Regions from separate parts of the Corynebacterium sp. CMW7794 genome, predicted to be linked through region 2. Evidence: riboswitches for the same ligand, from Rfam matches in the RefSeq annotation. Region 2 holds a riboswitch; each other region holds the start of a gene.
What was found. A riboswitch is a leader RNA that binds a small molecule or an ion and turns the genes downstream of it on or off. The one in region 2 is predicted to bind thiamine pyrophosphate.

Region 1 (6,084 bases), on a different contig from region 2:
GCGCCCAGCTTTCCGATGGCCCCCTCGTGTGTCTTGGTCCCGTAGCCCTTATGCCCCGCAAGCCCATAGCCTGGGTAACGCTCGTCGAGGTCCACCATAATGTGGTCACGGCTCACCTTGGCCAGCACGCTCGCCGCGGCGATACACCGCGCGGCGGCGTCGCCGCCTACCATCGGGAGCTGGGGCACGGGCAGACCGGGGACCTTGAGGGCATCGGTAAGCACATAACGCGGGCGCACCTCGAGGCGCGCGACGGCGCGGCGCATGCCGGAGACGTTGGCATGCTGAATGCCCCAGTAGTCGATGTCTGAGGCCTCGATGTGGACGACCGACCACGCAAGCGCCTTCGCCTTGATGATAGGAAAGAGCTTCTCGCGTGCGGCGGGCGTGAGCTTCTTCGAGTCCGTGAGCGTCGCCAGCTCCGGGATAATCCGCTGGGGTAGCACACACGCGGCGATGGTGATAGGACCGCAGCACGCGCCGCGGCCGGCTTCGTCTACGCCTGCGACGGGCCCCAAGCCGGCTTGGGCGAGCGCGACCTCGTAGGTGCGCTGCTGTTTAAGCGTGCGCATGCTCAACGGTGCCGATGCGGCTCAACGGCATGACGATGGCACGAACCTTGCCGCGCACGTTGTCGACCGGAATGGTGCCTTGCTCCGCGTCACCCAAGTGCGCGCGGGAATCTGCGGAGTTCGTGCGGTTATCTCCCATGACCCAGATGTGGTCCTCGGGTACTGTGACCGGTCCGAAGTAATCGCCGCCGCAGGCCAGCGAGCCCGTCTCCGGCGAAATAGGATTCTGCGGGGGCTGAAGCACGTACGGCTCCGTGCGCGCCTGGCCATCAACCATGATGCCGGGGTCCCCCGCCTGGCACGAGACCGTCTGGCCTTCGGTCGCGATGACGCGCTTGACGAGGATATTCGCGTCGCCCTGAATAAGGCCCGCCGCGGCGAAGAGGTTCTGCAGGCCGCGAATAAACACGTTATGCGATCGCTGCAGCTCATACGTCGTGTTCCACGAGGGCTCGCCTTCGAAGACGACGACATCCCCGGGCTTGGGATCTGCGAAGTAGTAGCTCACTTTTTCCACCGCGATGCGGTCCCCGTTGCAGCCCTGGCACCCGTGGAGCGTCGGTTCCATGGACCCCGACGGGATAACGTAGATGCGTCCGATGAGCGCCGATCCCACCGCCAACAGTACGAAGGCGGCGAGCATGGTTTTCAGCAGCCATGAGGCGTCATCCCGCACGGATTGCCCCAGCGTAATGCGCTGAGGTTCGCGCGGCAGGCGGTGAGTGTCAGCCCTGGATGTCGATGGCATCAACGCCGCCAATGCGCGTGAACGGGAAGAAGATGAAGGAAACCTTGCCGCGAATATTCTCCTCCGGGATCGTGCCCTGGTATTCGTCTTGCATGTGGTAACGCGAATCAAGCGAGTTCGTGCGGTTATCGCCCATCACCCAATAGTTGCCCTCCGGCACGGTGATCGGACCGAAGTACGGGCCGCCGCACTCCTCCGAGCCGTTCGACTCATCGACGGGGTACGTGGGCGGGTTCTGGATATAGGACTGATCGATAGGCTTGCCGTCGACCATAACGGCCGGGTCGCCCGCCTGGCACGAGACCGTCTGGCCACCCGTCGCAATGACGCGCTTGACCAGCGTGTTCTCATCCGGTGGCGTCAGCGAGACGTAGGACAGTGCGTCCTGAATCTTGTGGATGGTCGGGTTATCCGAGCGCGGCGAGGTATACGCGCCATTCCACGAGTCCGTGCCCTTGAAGACCACAACATCGCCCGGCTCCGGATGCTTATCCCCGTAGTAGCTGACCTTCTCGACGAAGATGCGGTCGCCCGTGCATCCCTGGCAGCCATGCAGCGTCGGCTCCATGGACGCGGACGGAATGACGTACTGGCGGCCGATAGTGTTTTGCACCAAACCCACCACCGCGAGCACCGCGACGACGATGAGCAGAGTCTCTACCAGCCACGGCAGCTGCTTCTTCTGCTTCTTCTCGTTCTTCGATCTGGTCTCATCCGGCACACCCGGCACGTGCGAGTCACCGGATGCGGGTACAGCATTATTAGTCACGGGCTAAAGCCTACAACACGACTCGCCGCGTACTGCAGATCCCTCGGATGCCCAAGTCTCGCCGTCGGCTACGCATCGCGTCAGCGCGACATTTAGCGCTCCCGCAGCACTCCCCGCGCGACCTCAAGCAGCCACTCGTCCGCCCAGTCGCGGCCTAGCTTGCCGTCGACGTAGAAGCCCTGCTCGAAGTAGGACACGTGCGTATAGCCGAAGTCGCCGGCGACGCGCAGCGAGTTGATGGTTCCTTGGTTGGCTGGATCCGCCATCGCCGCATCCAATCCCGCCGCGTGTTGAAGCTGCGCGACGAGCTGCGTCGTGACCTGCTTCGCCGCACGCTGGCGCAGCTGCGTGGGCGTGTCCAGCTGCGGCGCGAGTCCCAAGTGATAGGCCTGCCAGTAGACGGATTCGGCGGCATCGACGGCCTTGAAGCCCTCGACTGCTACGTCGAACCAGGCGCCGACCTCGGGGCTTATCGAGTTCAGCGGCTCGGACGCGACCTCGAGCACCGGGATGAGATAGTCCGACATCGCGCCCTCATACGCAAGGTTGGGCAACGCCGCGATGAGCCCGATACCCACGAGCTGCTCAATAGATAGTCCCGGGTGCGTATGCGACTCGAGAATCAGGTAGTACTGGGACAACTCCGCCACGGTCGCCACGAGTGTGGGCACCTGGAGGACGGACGCACCCGACTCGGCCAAGGCCGCGCCCACATCTTTGCCCTCTGACATCCCGGCGAGGAAGCGCTCCACCACGCGGGGCGTCAACGTATCCGAGGGCCCTCCTATTCGACGCGATTGGCGTAGTCCGCGATATCGCGCACGATGGTATCCGAGGGCGTCGCACATGCCATGTCCGTGTTATTGCGCAGGGAGACAACCTTGCCCTCCATGCCTGCGAAGTTTCCGGGGCGCTGGCCGGTCATGCCCTCGCGACCAGCGCTCACGCCCGTCCCGCCGTCGAGGATGATCTCGCCATTCGCCGCGCGTGTGCCCGCGGGCACCGGACCGTAGAGCTTCGCGGGTCGTGCAGGTGGGGCGCCGAGCCGTGCGCGGCCGGGGTCGGCAACAAGGATGACCGCGGCGACATCGTCAGGCGTTACGCCCTTCACGCGGCCGGCGGAAATCTCTGCGGCGATATCACCGGCGACCGAGGCACCCTGGGAGTAGCCAATCACCATGTAGCGCGTGGAAGGGCACGCACGCTCGACGTACTCGAGCTCGCGGCGCGCGTCCTCGACGCCTGCACGCACGGATTCACCATAGGTCGCGGCTTCCGAACCCAGCGCGTTGGGTTGGAAAGCGCTGAATCGGCCGAGGGAGGCCGGATATTGGATATTCGTACCGCTCACATCATCTGCGCCGAGACGAATCTGGAGCGTATCTACGGGATTCCACCCGCTGAAGTCGAGCCCCACCGGCTCCGCGGTGTAATACCGCGCGCTAAATCCCGTGCCGGCCGCCTGCAGAACGTGAATGGCCGTGCACTGGCGTGCGACCGCGCGCGGGGCCGCATGCACCGAAAGCACGGCAATCACAGCGACCAGAAGGCAGGCAAGCACAGAGCGGAGAGCAGAGAGCGTCACGAGGGAATTCTAAGCCGTGCCGTGTAGCCCCGCATAAAACGGCGGAACCGCCCCGCTCCAGCACAGGAGACGAGGCGGTAACAGCGCGCTAGAACTAGCGGCGCTCCTTGATGCGAGCCTTCTTGCCGCGCAGGTCGCGCAGGTAGTACAGCTTCGCACGGCGGACACGGCCACGGCGAACGACCTCGATGGAGGCGATGTTCGGGGAGTGCACCGGGAAGGTACGCTCGACGCCGATACCGAAGGAAACCTTACGGACGGTGAAGGTCTCGCGGATGCCAGCGCCCTGACGGCGGATGCAGACACCCTTGAACAGCTGGGTACGCTCGGTGGTGCCCTCGATGACCTTGACGTTGACGTCAAGGGTGTCGCCCGGGCGGAAGTTCGGGATGTCCTCGCGCAGCGAGGCCTTGTCCAGCAGATCAATCTTGTTGGTCATTGATTTTCCTTTTCAATTTAAGACAGAGGACCCAAGCGCTTCCTCAGGGAAGCTGACCGGTTCGTGCCTGTTACATAGAACAGCCATCTATTGTTCCATAACCCCTGCACCCAAACAAAATCTCTCAAATCGCTGACAAACCCGAGGCCTTGTGTTTAGTCTAGGACTCGCACTTATCCCCACGGGAGCCCGCATGGAAGCGGGCTGAGATGGCCGCTGGAACCGCGGCCGCACCGTTCGAACCTGTCTGGTTAGCACCAGCGAAGGAAGAGAGGTCAGGCCCATGTCGGCTACCCATGAGCAAGAAATCCACCCCAAGCACTCCTACTCGCCGATCCGTGAGAAGGGTCTCGAGGTCCCGGAAACCGAAATCCAACTCGACGACTCCCCCACCGGCCCCAACGAGTCTTTCCGCATCTACCGCACCCGCGGCCCGGAATGCGATCCCACGCAAGGGCTTCCGCCCCTGCGACAAGCATGGATCGAAGAGCGTAACGACACCGAAGAATACGAGGGCCGCGCACGCGATCTCGCTGACGACGGCAAGTCTGCCCAGAAGCGTGGTGCCGCGTCCCAGGAATGGAAGGGCACAAAGCCCACGCCACGTAGGGGGACCAAACGCGTCACCCAAATGCACTACGCCCGCCAGGGCATTATCACCAAGGAAATGGAATTCGTCGCCCTGCGCGAGCACTGCGATCCAGAGTTCGTCCGCTCCGAGGTCGCCCGCGGGCGCGCCATCATCCCCAACAACATCAACCACCCCGAGTCCGAGCCCATGATCATCGGCCGGAAGTTCCTCACCAAGATCAACGCCAACATCGGCAACTCGGCGGTCACAAGCTCCATCGAGGAAGAAGTGTCAAAGCTGCGCTGGGCCACTCGCTGGGGCGCGGACACCGTCATGGATCTCTCCACGGGCGACGATATCCACACGACCCGCGAGTGGATCCTGCGCAACTCCCCTGTCCCCATTGGCACGGTGCCTATCTACCAGGCACTGGAAAAAGTAAACGGCATCGCGGAGGACCTCACCTGGGAGATCTTCCGTGACACCGTCATCGAGCAATGCGAACAGGGCGTGGACTACATGACCATCCACGCCGGCGTGTTGCTTCCCTACATTCCGCTCACCACCGAGCGCGTCACCGGCATCGTCAGCCGCGGCGGCTCCATCATGGCAGGCTGGTGCCTCGCCCACCACAAGGAGTCCTTCCTTTATGAGAACTTCGACGAGCTCTGCGAGATCTTCTCCCGCTACGACGTCGCCTTCTCCCTCGGCGACGGCCTGCGCCCCGGCTGCCTCGCGGACGCCAACGACACCGCGCAGTTTGCGGAGCTGAAGACCATCGGCGAGCTCACCCGTCGCGCCTGGGAGTACGACGTCCAGGTCATGGTCGAGGGCCCCGGCCACGTCCCGCTCAATATGATTCAGGAAAACAACGAGCTGGAGCAGGACTGGGCTTCCGATGCCCCCTTCTATACCCTCGGTCCCCTCGTCACCGATATCGCGCCCGGCTACGACCACATCACCTCGGCCATCGGTGCGGCCCACATCGCGATGGGCGGCACGGCGATGCTCTGCTACGTCACGCCGAAGGAGCACCTCGGCCTGCCCAACCGCGACGACGTGAAGACCGGCGTCATTACGTATAAGCTGGCGGCCCATGCCGCCGATGTCGCCAAGGGGCACCCCGGCGCCCGCGCCTGGGACGACGCGATGAGCAAGGCCCGCTTCGAGTTCCGCTGGCACGACCAGTTCGCGCTCTCCCTCGATCCGGATACCGCGCAGGCCTACCACGACGAAACCCTGCCGGCCGAGCCTGCGAAGACGGCCCACTTCTGTTCCATGTGCGGCCCGAAGTTCTGCTCCATGCGCATCAGCCAGGACATTCGCGACACCTTCGGCGCGAAGCTCGGCATGCCCACCATGCCTGCGCCCGCTGGCGCGTCCGCAGAAGCAGCAGGAGA
Region 2 (6,084 bases):
CTCACGCGATCCCCGGCGTAGAGCTTTACCAGCTCTGTGGGCAGCTCCCCGCCCGTCGCGGGCGATTCGGGCACTGCGGGGGTCTTGGGTGCGTACCCAGCACCGAGCAGGCGCTTGAGGACACGCACGAGATGCGCGGAGTCCGGCGTCGTCCACTCTCCGGCGAGATAGGACTCCGCGAAGCCTACCCAGCCGCCGTGCGCGAGGCGGTCGAAGAGCGCGTCATGCGCGACCCGCAGGTCAGCGTCAGCGCCCTCTAGTACCAGTCCCGCCGCGTCGCAGGCCTGCGCAAACTGAGCCTCCGCGCGCCGGGCACGCCACGCGCCAAAGCGAGGAACGGGCACCTCCGCCACGCCTGGCCACAGCTGCGCATCAATGGCGTCAAGATGGGAATGGCTCACGGTGCCCCTTACTCATTAGAACCGGCGAACGACGGACAATACCCGCCAGTTTAAGCGGCGCAGAGCGCCACAGCGCCCAGGCGGGGCCGCGCGCCCGGAGTATTTTGTGACCTAAACTATGCCGACCAAGGAGCAACCTATTACACTAGCCGGGTAGCTAAAAACACGGCTGTATATCTTTACAAGAGAGGTTTTACTCACACATGGCTGAGAACGCTTTCCGTCCCAACGGCGGCCGCCACCACGTCGTCGTTATTGGTGCAGGCTTCGGCGGCTTAAACGCCGTCAAGTCCTTGAAGAACGCTGATGTTGACGTCACGCTCATCGACAAGAAGAACCACCACCTGTTCCAGCCGATGCTCTACCAGGTAGCCACCGGCCTCGTCTCCTCCGGCGAGATCGCTCCGTCCACCCGCCAGATTCTGCGCGACCAGGACAACGCCCACTTCGTCAACGGCAACGTGACGGACATCGACATCAAAGCCCAGACCGTCACCGCGGCTCTGGACAACACCGAGCGCACCTTCGAGTACGACTCCCTCATCGTCGCCGCTGGCGCTGGCCAGTCCTACTTCGGCAACGACCACTTCGCCGAGTTCGCGCCGGGCATGAAGACCCTGGATGACGCGCTCGAGCTGCGCGCCAACATCATTGCCGCCTTCGAGAAGGCAGAGCTGACCGATGACCCGGCTGAGCGCGAGAAGCTCCTCACCTTCGTCATCGTCGGTGCTGGCCCGACCGGCGTCGAGCTCACCGGCCAGATCGCAGAGATGGCCAAGCGCTCCTTCAACGGCCAGTTCTCCAACTTCTCGCCGTCGTCTGCGAAGATTTACCTCCTCGACGGTGCACCGCAGGTCCTGCCGCCGTTCGGCAAGCGCTTGGGCCGCAAAGCACAGCGCACGCTGGAGAAGCTGGGCGTCGACGTACGCCTCAACGCCATGGTCACCAACGTGGACGAGAAGTCCGTGACCTACAAGGACATGAAGACCGAACAGGAGACCACCATCGAGGCTGGCGTCAAGATCTGGTCCGCCGGTGTTGCCGCTTCCCCGCTGGGCAAGATGGTTGCCGAACAAGCTGGCGTCGAGACCGACCGCGCAGGCCGCGTCCCGGTTAACGAGGACCTCACCCTGGGCGAGTACTCCAACGTCTACGTCATCGGCGACATGATGGGTCTTAACCGTCTGCCGGGCCTGGCACAGGTCGCCATGCAGGGTGGCGCACACGCTGCCAAGCTCATCGAGGCCAAGCTGGATGAGGAGTCCACTGCCAACGAAAAGGAGGCCTTCGACTACTTCGATAAGGGCTCCATGGCCGTCATCTCCCGCTTCAACGCTGTGGTGAAGATGGGCAAGACCGAAATGACCGGCTTCCCGGCATGGATCGCCTGGCTGGCTCTCCACGTCGCATACCTCGTCGGCTTCCGTTCCCGCGCCATCGTGGCCCTCAACTGGCTCATCAATGCCGTCTCCCCGGTCCGCGGCAACCTCGCAATCACGGACCAGCAGCGTTTGGCCCGCAACAAGATGGGCAAGGACGCGTAAGTCTTCTCTTCCCCATCATTCCCCCGTCTCGCTGTATCGCGAACGGGGGATTTTTATGCCCAAAACCGCGCACACACCTACGGTCCTTTGTTAGTGTCGAGAGCGCAACATGGGGTGCCAAGGCTCGAAGCCGCGGCTGAGATAACACCCATCGAACCTGCACTGAGTTAGAACTAGCGAAGGGATCGTTGTGAACGACGCCGTTATTGGCGCGCCTGCTTCGGCGCGCATTCCTGCAGTACCCCGCGTACTCTCCATCGCCGGAACGGACCCCACGGGCGGGGCCGGCATCCAGGCAGACCTCAAATCCATCGCCGCGGCAGGCGGCTACGGCATGTCCGCCGTGACCGCCCTCGTCGCACAGAATACCCAGGGCGTGCGCGAGGTCCACACCCCGCCGGTCGAGTTCCTCCGCGCGCAGCTTACCGCCGTGGCCTCAGACGTCACCATTGACGCGGTGAAGATTGGCATGTTGGGCAGCGCCGCCATCGTGGCGGAGGTCTCACGCTTTCTCGCCCAACTCTCGGACGTGCCCGTGGTCCTCGACCCCGTCATGGTGGCCACGAGCGGCGACCGCCTCCTCGACCGCGACGCGGAGGCCGCCGTGCGCGAGCTGTGCGCACGTGCCACCGTAGTCACGCCCAACCTCAAGGAGCTCGCCGTGCTCACGCAGACGGCCGAGGCCACCACGCTCGAGGAAGCCATCGCCCACGCCACCGCATGGTCCGCCGACACCCGCACCACGGTCATCGTCAAGGGCGGGCACCTGCGCGGCGACCTCGCCGATAACGCCGTCGTCACCCCGGACGGCGCCGTCCACCGCATCTCCTGTCCGCGCGTGGACACCCCGCACACCCACGGCACGGGGTGTTCCCTCTCCTCGGCGTTGGCCACCCGGCTCGGCGCCGGCGCCTCGCTTTCCGATGCCCTCTCCTGGTCCACCCGCTGGCTCCACGAGGCCATCTCCCACGCGGCCGCCCTTGAGGTCGGCCAGGGCCACGGCCCCGTCGACCATGGGCACCGCGCCCGCCGCCTCGCGGCGGCAGCTTCCACCGTCCCGGCGCGCTTCTACAGCGATGTCACGAGCACTGCGGCCGCCCCCGCGCCCCACGTTTCCGCTGCGGGCCCGGAGACGGCCCGTCTCTGGGAACTCACCGGCGACGCCTGGCAGTCCATTACGCAGCTGCCTTTCATCCAGGCGCTAGGTACCGGCACGCTGCGCGAAGAGGACTTCGCCTTTTACCTGGCGCAGGACGCGCAGTACCTCAACCAGTATTCGAAGGCGCTGGCGCGCTTAGCCGCCCTCGCACCGGACGCCGGCGCGCAGCTTCATTGGGCCTCGGGTGCCGCCGAGTGCCTCGCCATTGAGATGTCCCTTCACAAGGATTGGATTGCGCACCACACCACGACGGTCCCCTCCACAGCGCTCACCGCCCCTTCACGGGTGACAAGCGCCTACACCGACTTCCTTGTCGCCACGACGCACACCGACGACTACGTCGTCGCTGCTGCCGCGGTCCTGCCCTGCTACTGGCTCTACGCTGAGGTCGGCCTCCACCTTGCGGCCCAGAACTCGCCCGAGCATCCCTACAACGCCTGGATCACGCAATACGGCGGCGAGGAATTCCTCACCGGCGTGCGTGCCGCCATCGCGCTCGTCGAAGAAGCGCTCACTGCCGCAGACCCCGCCACGCGCTCGCGTGCCACCCGCGCCTACCTTGCGGCATGTTGGCACGAGGTGGACTTCTTCGACCAGGCTGACCGCCGCTGGTAGCTTCGTGCGGCGGCGTGAGCGTGCCGGTGACACTGAGGTGCTCGTGAGAAGCATTATTCTCTGTGGATAACTGGGCCGATTTTGCCCACTGCATGTGGAAACCGGCGCAGGTTGTCCAGAACAAAATATGTTCCCCTAGCTTCTTTTGGCGCGTGCCTTGAGCTTCTGGGGCATGACAGTTTCTCTCTTCGCAGCTCTTAGCATAGGCGTCTCCTCGCTTCCCGAAGCCGCCGGCACGTCGCTTACTGACATCCTCACCCGCGGTGTCTCCCGCCCCGACGCGCCCACACGAAAACCCCATCGACAGGGCCGATGGGGCTAGACGTCGTGGGCTCCTCGCAGTTCTATGCGAGCAAGCTGCTCGCGTTGGGGCGACGGAAGACGACCACGAGGAACGTCGAATTGGGTCCGAAGGGCTTGAGGTCCCACGACGAGAACGTGTAGTCGGTAACGAAGCCCACGGCCTCGGCGAGTGCAATCATGTCATCGAATTCCCAACCGCGTCCCGCACCCAACGCGACGACGAAGCGGCCGCCTGGCTTGAGCGCGTTGTAGATATTGCGGTACGCGGCCTCGCGGCCGTCCGGCGCGAAGAAGCCCACCACATTGCCAGCGGCTACCGCGATATCAAAGTCATGCTCGTCGATCGCGTCCTCAGAGAGGTCACCCACACGCCAATCCCCCTCCGGGAAGTCATGCACAGCGTGTTCAATGAGGATGGGGTCGACGTCGACGCCCACCACGTCGTGGCCGAGCGCCGCCAGACGCCCGCCAAGGCGGCCGGTGCCGCAGCCAGCGTCGAGGACGCGCGAACCGCGCTCCGCCATCGCGTCAATGAGGCGCGACTCGCCGTGGATGTCTTGGCCCTGCGCCTCTAGCATCTTCCACTTGCGTGCAAAATTATGGGAATGTGCAGGGTTAGCGGCGGTGACTTCTTTCCAGGTAGGCATGCCGTTCAGTATAGGTCGCAAAACGCGCTACTATTAAGCCCGCACTGCGGTGCGTCCGTGTCAGATTGACCACGGCGTGTAGCCCGCACCGTCCAGGCCCCGCCGCGGACGGCCACACCTTACTGCGCAAGGGAGGCAGATTATGGCAGGAGTACCATCTCCGTTCAGGTCGCGTAAGCCGAAGGACCCTGCACCTGCGCACGCCCGCATTCGTGTCCCCGTCGAGCGCGCCATTGAACACTGCCGCGTCTTCGTCGACGGCGAGTCCCTCCCCGGCGAATTCACGCCTGCCACTGCGCAGGACACCGTGGATGAGTACGGCCGCGGCTTTATTTGGGTCGGTCTCCACGAGCCGGACGAGCACCAGATGACCTCCGTCGCCGAGGAATTCCGCATCCACGAACTCATCGTGGAAGACGCCGTCCAGGCACACCAGCGCCCCAAGCTGGAGCGCTACGATGATCAGCTCTTCGTCGTCGCCCGCTCCGTCAACTACCGCGACCACGACGAGGTTATCGATAAGCGCCAAATCATTTCCACCGGTGAGGTGCAGATGATTATCGGCCATAACTTCATCATCACCGTCCGCCACCGCGCGAAGCTGCCCAACCTTGCCTACACTATCGGCGACGACCAGGACCTCGTGGAGCTGGGTCCCGTCGCCATGGCGTGGAAGGTGCTCGATATGCTCGTGGACCGCTATGGCGAGATTGGCAAGCTGCTGGCCATCGAGGTCGACGAACTCGAAGAGATGGTCTTTACGCCCGGCTCCAACTTTGAGATCGACCGTATCTACATGTTCAAGCGCGAGGTCCTCGAGATGAAGCACGCCATCGCACCGCTCTCCGACGCATTGAGCGCCATGATCAGCAACCACAAGGACCTCATCTCAAAGCAGCTGCGCTCCTACCTGCGCGACGTCAACGATCACGAGCTCGTGGTCAAGGACGAGGTCGCACACTTCGACGAGCGCCTTACCTCGCTTATCGATGCCTCCGTTGCCAAGGTCTCCATGCAGCAAAACGCCGATATGCGCACCATCTCCGCCATCGTTGGCATGTGGGCCGCACCCACCATGATCGCTGGCGTCTACGGCATGAACTTCGACAAGATGCCGGAGCTCCACTGGGCGTGGGGCTACCCCTTCGCCGTCTTCCTCATGGTGCTCGTCGTCGCCGTGCTGTGGTTCTGGTTCCGCAAGAATAAGTGGCTCTAAGCCGCCCAACTCCCCCAGCGACTACGCGCCCACAACGATGGTGCGCAGCGTCGACTTCGCCACGAGCTCTCCGCCGTGCGACATCTCGGCTTCCCACAGCTGGGTCCGACGTCCTGTCTGCAGCGGGCGCGCCACGCCCTCGATCGGCCCTTGTTCAACCGAGCGGATGAAGTCGGTCGAGTTGTTCACGCCCACCACG
Region 3 (6,084 bases), on a different contig from region 2:
GGAACGTCGCCACCAGGCGCGTGAGCGGATTAACGCCGCGTACGAGGTTAGGCATGGGTACTGCCTCCCGCCTGGCCAGTGTGCGCGCTAACGGTCACGCGGTGGTCACCCAGCGCCGCCAAGAATAACGGGTCGTGGGTAATGGAGACCAGCGTCGTGCCCTCGTTCGCGAGCTCACGCAACATGCGCACGAGCTCTGCAAAAGTCGTGGGATCCTGGCCGAAGGTGGGCTCGTCAAGCAGCAGCACGGACGGCGCGGCGACGAGCGCCGTAGCCACCGAGAGCCGGCGCTTCTCTCCGCCGGACAGAGTAAAAGGGTTTGCGTCCACGAGGTGGGTAAGCCGCAGGCGCTCGAGGAGCTCGCCCACGCGCGATTGAGAGGCGGCATCGGAAGTACCCATCACGCCCGGACCGACACGCATCTCTTCGCCCACGGTGCGGGCGACGAACTGGTGCTCTGGATTTTGAAAGACGACGCCCAGGCGCTGAGCCAGGTCGCGCGAGCGCCACGTCGAAGGCTCGCCGCGCAGCCCGCGCCGCACGGACTCGGCCACGCCAATCTCCCCGCCGCAGCTGGGAAGCAGGCCCGCCATGGTCATCAACCACGTGGTTTTCCCAGAGCCGTTCGCACCCGTGATGACGGTGGAATACCCCTGCGGGACACGCACACTGCGGGGCGGGCCGAAACGCGTCACAAGGTTGTTCGACCACAGCGCGGCCTCGGCATCTGCCGGGGCGGGCACGGCGACGGGCAAGCCGGTGACGGCGCGCGCGGCCGTCACCGCTCCGTATGCGCCGTCTTCGACGATGCGCCCCCGGTCCAGGCGCACCGCGCGATCCAGCAGGCCGGACCACGCGGAATACTGGTGTTCCACCACGACCAACGTCGCTCCCGTGGCACGGACGATCCGCTCGACGGCCACGACCACGTCGCGCGCGCCCTGTGGATCGAGGTTGGCCGTCGGCTCGTCAAGCAAGATGAGCCCGGCGCCCATGGCAATGACTCCGGCGAGCGCCAGGCGCTGTTTCTGTCCACCGGACAGGCGTTGGGTGGGGTGGTCAAGCGGCACATCCAGGCCAACGAGGTCCAGGGCGTGTTCGACGCGCGGCCATATCTCCGCGCGCGGTAGGCCGAGATTCTCGCAGCCAAATGCCGCGTCGCGGCCCACAGTGGCCGCAATAACCTGCGATTCCGGATCCTGGAGAACGAGCCCGGCCGGGGTCTGCGGGTTCAAGGTGAGGTGGCCTACTTGCTGCCCGTCCTCGTCGCCACCAAGAACGCCGGCGAGCGCAGCCAAGAGCGTGGATTTACCGGAACCGGAATCCCCGCACAACAAGACTCGCTCGCCTGGGGCGATGTCGAGGTCAATATCGTCCAATGCGGGGGTCGCGCGGCCCGCGTGGGTCCACCCGAAGCCGCGCAGGGTGATCTGAGTCGTCATAGACAAGCAAAAACTACGCGGCTACTTGGCGCGGGCTTCGCGGCCTACAGCAAAGCGGTCGAGAGCACCCGTGGCCGCCAGGGCACGCGTTAGCAGGTGGCCGACGACGCCGGCCAGGATAGCGCCCGAGATAATCAAGCAGACCAGGTAGATGATGAGGAACTCCGGTCCTTTAGCCAGGTTGCCGGAGGTAAACAGCTCAAGGCACCACGCGCCAACACCGGCGAGTGCGCCGCCAAGCATGGCGATGCCCAGGCCGAATCTGCGGTATGCGAAAACGATGAGGACAAGCTCAATGCCGATGCCTTGGGCGAGGCCCGAGTAAATGGTGGACCAGCCCCATTGGCTGCCCATCACGGCAGAGACCGATGCCGCGAGCACCTCAACGTAGAGAGCCGCACCCGGCTTGCGGATGATGAGCGCGCCCAGCACGCCGCCAATCAACCAGATACCCGTGGCCAGGCCGCCTAGGCCCGGCGTGAGGGCATCCATGGCCATGTACCAGGCGTAGCCCACAGAGTTCCAGAAAACGAAGATGAGGCCGCAGGCCACCGCCAGCACGGTGGCGACAATGATGTCCACCACGCGCCAGCGCAGTGAGCGGCGCGGGGCCGAAGTAGTAGCGGTTGCGGGCGCAGATGTCGCGCTCATGATTCCTCCCTTATCGCCGGCATTATCCGGATCAGGTTCGACGGTTCGCCGATGCAGCACTGAGCGAGTCCATGTCACTCGCTAGCTGCTGCGGCATCTCAGCCCCGCCTACGCGGAGCACCCGTGTCACGTGTGAAATTTAAGTGGTGTTTGCCCCCATCACTTAGCCAAATCCGGCGATGGGGTGGAAAACATCTTTATCTTAACAGCCACCACTCCCTCGAAAGCACGTGGATGGGGCAATAGCTGGCAACAGTTTTTCTTCACGCGCTAGCAAGATTTTGTGCCCTTTGATAGGACACGCTGAGAATTTCGCCCATGTCGCGCACCATCATTCCAGACTTTCATCGCAACAGCATGCTTACGGGTGCTTTCTTTCGCCTCAGCCGTAAGCCGTGCGGCTTCTTCGCGCTGCTTGTCCGCGCGTGGATTTAGCTCAGCGCTATTGGAGGGGAAAATGACTTCAACCACGATGTTGAGTTCGTCTGGGCTTACTCCTGCCTAATAGGCCATGGTTTCCCGGATCTCGTCGGCGGCATGGGCTAGTCGCTTAGTCTGCGACACAGCTCCCAGCTCGGCGCATTCCAGCACCCACACGTCACTCGTGCCTCCTTCTGCGGTAACTGTGTACGTCTTGGCCATTATCTCCACCCACCCTTTCCTCGTTCCTGCGCACATTGACCGAAGACCTTTTTCGCTGTCACATCGTCGATCTCGCGGTATCTGCCGAGCGCTCGGGTGGTGTTGCCCTCCCGGTAGGCATCATGGCGAGTAAGGGCGATTTCCTCAAATTCAAGACTGCCTCGTTTGGCTTCATCCTTCAGCTTTTGATGGCAGCGGAGTGCTTCATGCCCATCAGTCGACTATCGATGTCTATTGCGAGTAGACATTCCCAAAGATGGTAATTCTGCCCTATTTCGGTCACAGCGCAGCACAAAGCCCCGGCTTTCCCTGCCACATGCGGTGGCGAAGGAAGCCGGGGCTTCGCGAAATTAAAGCAAACCAAGCTTGAAGTGCTGGCCCGCCTGGCAGTGGCGCCAGGCAGGGCTGGGGCGAGAACTAGAAGGTGAAGTCCTCGTCCAGCGGGACGGAGGCGCCGGTGAATTCACCGAACCCGTCGTCGCCGTAGATGGAATCACCGTACGTCGGGATGGAGTATGCCGCGTTGCGGGCAGCCTCCGTCGGCTTGACGGTGATGTTGCGGTAGCGCGAGATACCGGTACCGGCCGGGATGAGCTTACCGATGATGACGTTCTCCTTCAGGCCAATGAGCTGATCGGAGCGCTTGTTGATAGCGGCGTCGGTGAGGACGCGGGTCGTCTCCTGGAAGGAGGCGGCCGACAGCCAGGACTCGGTGGCCAGCGACGCCTTGGTGATACCCATGATCTCCGAACGGAGCTGGGCGGGCTCGCCGCCCTCGGCGACCTGCTTGGCGTTGACCTGCTTGGCCTCAGAGAGGTCAACCAGCGTGCCTGGCAGGAACTCCGTGGAGCCCGCGTCGATGACGGTACCGCGACGCAGCATCTGGCGGATGATGATCTCGATGTGCTTATCGTGGATGGCCACACCCTGCGTACGGTAGACGGCCTGAACCTCGTCGATGAGGTGCTTCTCAACACCACGGCGACCGAGGACCTCGAGGACGTCGTGCGGGTCAGCCGCACCGCGCATGAGGCGCTCGCCGGTGGTGACGTGGTCACCATCGCGCAGAGAGCGCTCAATCATGGCGTCCGGGTTGGACTCCATCGGGCGACGGACCTGAGCCAGGCCCTGGCGCTTCGACAGCTTCTCGTAGACCACATTGTCCGAACCGTCGTCCGGGGTGATGGTCAGCGTCCAGAAGTTGCCCTCATCAGAGAGGGAGATCGTGCCGTCGACCGAAGCGATCGGGGCGCGGTTCTTCGGGTTACGAGCCTCGAAGAGCTCCTGAACACGCGGCAGACCACCGGTAATGTCGCCACCGACACCACCCTGGTGGAACGTACGCATGGTGAGCTGGGTACCCGGCTCACCAATGGACTGGGCGGCGACGATGCCGACGGCCTCGCCGATGTCGACCAGCTGGCCAGAGGCCATGGATTTGCCGTAGCACTTCGCGCAGACACCGGCCGGGGTCTGGCAGGTAAGCACGGAGCGGACCTTGAGGTCGGTGATGCCAGCGTCGAGCAGCTTCTGGGTGAGCTCCTCGGTGAGGTCAGAACCGGCCTCGGCGATGACCTCGCCGGCCTCGTTCTTCACGTCAGAGGCAACGACGCGGCCAGACGCGGAGGTCTCCCACAGCTCGTGCATGACGACCTTGTCGCCGGAAACCTCGCCGATCGGGACGCGAACGCCCTGGCGGGTGCCACAGTCCTCTTCGCGGACGATGACGTCCTGCGCGACGTCGACCAGACGACGGGTGAGGTAGCCCGAGTCGGCGGTACGCAGTGCGGTATCGGCCAGGCCCTTACGGGAGCCGTGCGAGTTGTTGAAGTACTCGAGAACGGACAGGCCTTCGCGGAAGGAGGTCTTAATCGGACGGGTGATGTAGTCACCGTGCGAGTTCACGACCATGCCCTTCATACCGGCCAGGGTCCAGATCTGACGCATGTTACCGGCAGCACCGGACTTCACGATCATCGGAATCGGGTTGTCATCCGGGTAGAGGTTCTCGACCGCGTTACCGACCTCGTCCGTGGCGTTCTTCCACAGCTCGACAAGGCGGTCGTAGCGCTCGCGCTCGGTAAGCGCACCCTGCTCGTAGTACTTGCGCTCGATGCGCTGAGCTTCCTTCTCGTAAGACTCGAGGATCTCGTGCTTGTTCGGAAGGACCAGAACGTCGTCCATGGTGATGGTAACGCCGGAACGGGTGGCCCAGTAGAAGCCAGCGTCCTTCATCTTGTCCAGCACCTGAGCAACGGTGATCATCGGGTACTTGTTGGCGAGGTCGTTGACGACGTCACCGAGCAGGACCTTGTTATCGGAGCCGCCCTTACGGACCATGACGCCCTCGAGGTACGGGTAGTTCCACGGCAGCAGCTCGTTGAACATGATGCGACCGATGGTGGTGTCAGCCATCCAGGTGTCACCCTTGTTCCAGCCGTCCGGGAACTGCTCAGCCTCGATGTCTGCCGGCGGACGCAAGTGCGAGATACGCACCTTGATCGGAGCCTGCAAGCCAACGACGCCGCGGTCGCGAGCCATGAGAGCCTCAGCGTAGGAGGAGAAAATACCGGTAGCCGGCTGATCGGTGGTAGCCGGCGTGTAACGACCCTCGCCGCCGATCTCGTCCGAGCCCTTGTCCATGGTGAGGTAGTACAGGCCGGTAACCATGTCCAGACGCGGCATTGCCAGCGGCTTACCGGACGCCGGGGACAGAATGTTGTTCGAAGCGAGCATGAGCACGCGAGCCTCAGCCTGAGCCTCGGCGGACAGCGGCAGGTGGACTGCCATCTGGTCGCCGTCGAAGTCAGCGTTGAAGGCCTCACAGGCCAGCGGGTGGAGCTGGATAGCCTTACCCTCGACGAGCTTCGGTTCGAAGGCCTGAATACCCAGGCGGTGCAGGGTCGGAGCGCGGTTGAGCATGACCGGGTGCTCGGAGATGGCCTCTTCGAGGACGTCCCACACCTCAGGGCGCTGGCGCTCGACCATGCGCTTGGCGGACTTGATGTTCTGCGCGTAATCGTTTTCCACCAGGCGCTTCATAACGAAAGGCTTGAAGAGCTCGAGAGCCATGAGCTTCGGCAGACCACACTCGTGCAGCTTGAGCTGCGGACCGACGATAATAACGGAACGACCGGAGTAGTCGACGCGCTTACCCAGCAGGTTCTGACGGAAACGACCCTGCTTACCCTTGAGCAGGTCGCTCAGGGACTTCAGCGGACGGGTACCGGGGCCCGTGACCGGGCGGCCGCGGCGGCCGTTGTCGAAGAGGGCGTCGACCGACTCCTGCAGCATGCGCTTCTCATTGTTCACGATGATCTCGGGAGCACCAAGATCAATCATGCGCTTG

Region 1: it holds a riboswitch for thiamine pyrophosphate, as region 2 does, so the genes downstream of both, thiC (phosphomethylpyrimidine synthase ThiC) here and HMPREF3227_RS08720 (bifunctional hydroxymethylpyrimidine kinase/phosphomethylpyrimidine kinase) in region 2, are expected to answer to the same signal.
Region 3: it holds a riboswitch for thiamine pyrophosphate, as region 2 does, so the genes downstream of both, HMPREF3227_RS09305 (ECF transporter S component) here and HMPREF3227_RS08720 (bifunctional hydroxymethylpyrimidine kinase/phosphomethylpyrimidine kinase) in region 2, are expected to answer to the same signal.

The regions. Positions count from the first base shown of each region.
Region 1 covers NZ_KQ961763.1:35,080-41,163, forward strand. Annotated here, with positions in the region: gene HMPREF3227_RS09905 (ribonuclease HII) at 1-572, opposite strand, end outside; gene lepB (signal peptidase I) at 559-1,215, opposite strand; gene lepB (signal peptidase I) at 1,298-2,050, opposite strand; gene HMPREF3227_RS09920 (hypothetical protein) at 2,182-2,856, opposite strand; gene HMPREF3227_RS09925 (cutinase family protein) at 2,874-3,674, opposite strand; gene rplS (50S ribosomal protein L19) at 3,769-4,113, opposite strand; TPP riboswitch at 4,285-4,400, shown strand; gene thiC (phosphomethylpyrimidine synthase ThiC) at 4,397-6,084, shown strand, end outside.
Region 2 covers NZ_KQ961757.1:15,275-21,358, reverse strand. Annotated here, with positions in the region: gene HMPREF3227_RS08730 (SAM-dependent methyltransferase) at 1-401, opposite strand, end outside; gene HMPREF3227_RS08725 (NAD(P)/FAD-dependent oxidoreductase) at 605-1,945, shown strand; TPP riboswitch at 2,046-2,148, shown strand; gene HMPREF3227_RS08720 (bifunctional hydroxymethylpyrimidine kinase/phosphomethylpyrimidine kinase) at 2,136-3,719, shown strand; gene HMPREF3227_RS08715 (class I SAM-dependent methyltransferase) at 4,064-4,669, opposite strand; gene corA (magnesium/cobalt transporter CorA) at 4,812-5,885, shown strand; gene HMPREF3227_RS08705 (PaaI family thioesterase) at 5,907-6,084, opposite strand, start outside.
Region 3 covers NZ_KQ961759.1:58,057-64,140, reverse strand. Annotated here, with positions in the region: gene HMPREF3227_RS09315 (energy-coupling factor transporter transmembrane component T family protein) at 1-55, opposite strand, end outside; gene HMPREF3227_RS09310 (ABC transporter ATP-binding protein) at 48-1,442, opposite strand; gene HMPREF3227_RS09305 (ECF transporter S component) at 1,464-2,093, opposite strand; TPP riboswitch at 2,083-2,228, opposite strand; gene HMPREF3227_RS09300 (DNA-directed RNA polymerase subunit beta') at 3,153-6,084, opposite strand, start outside.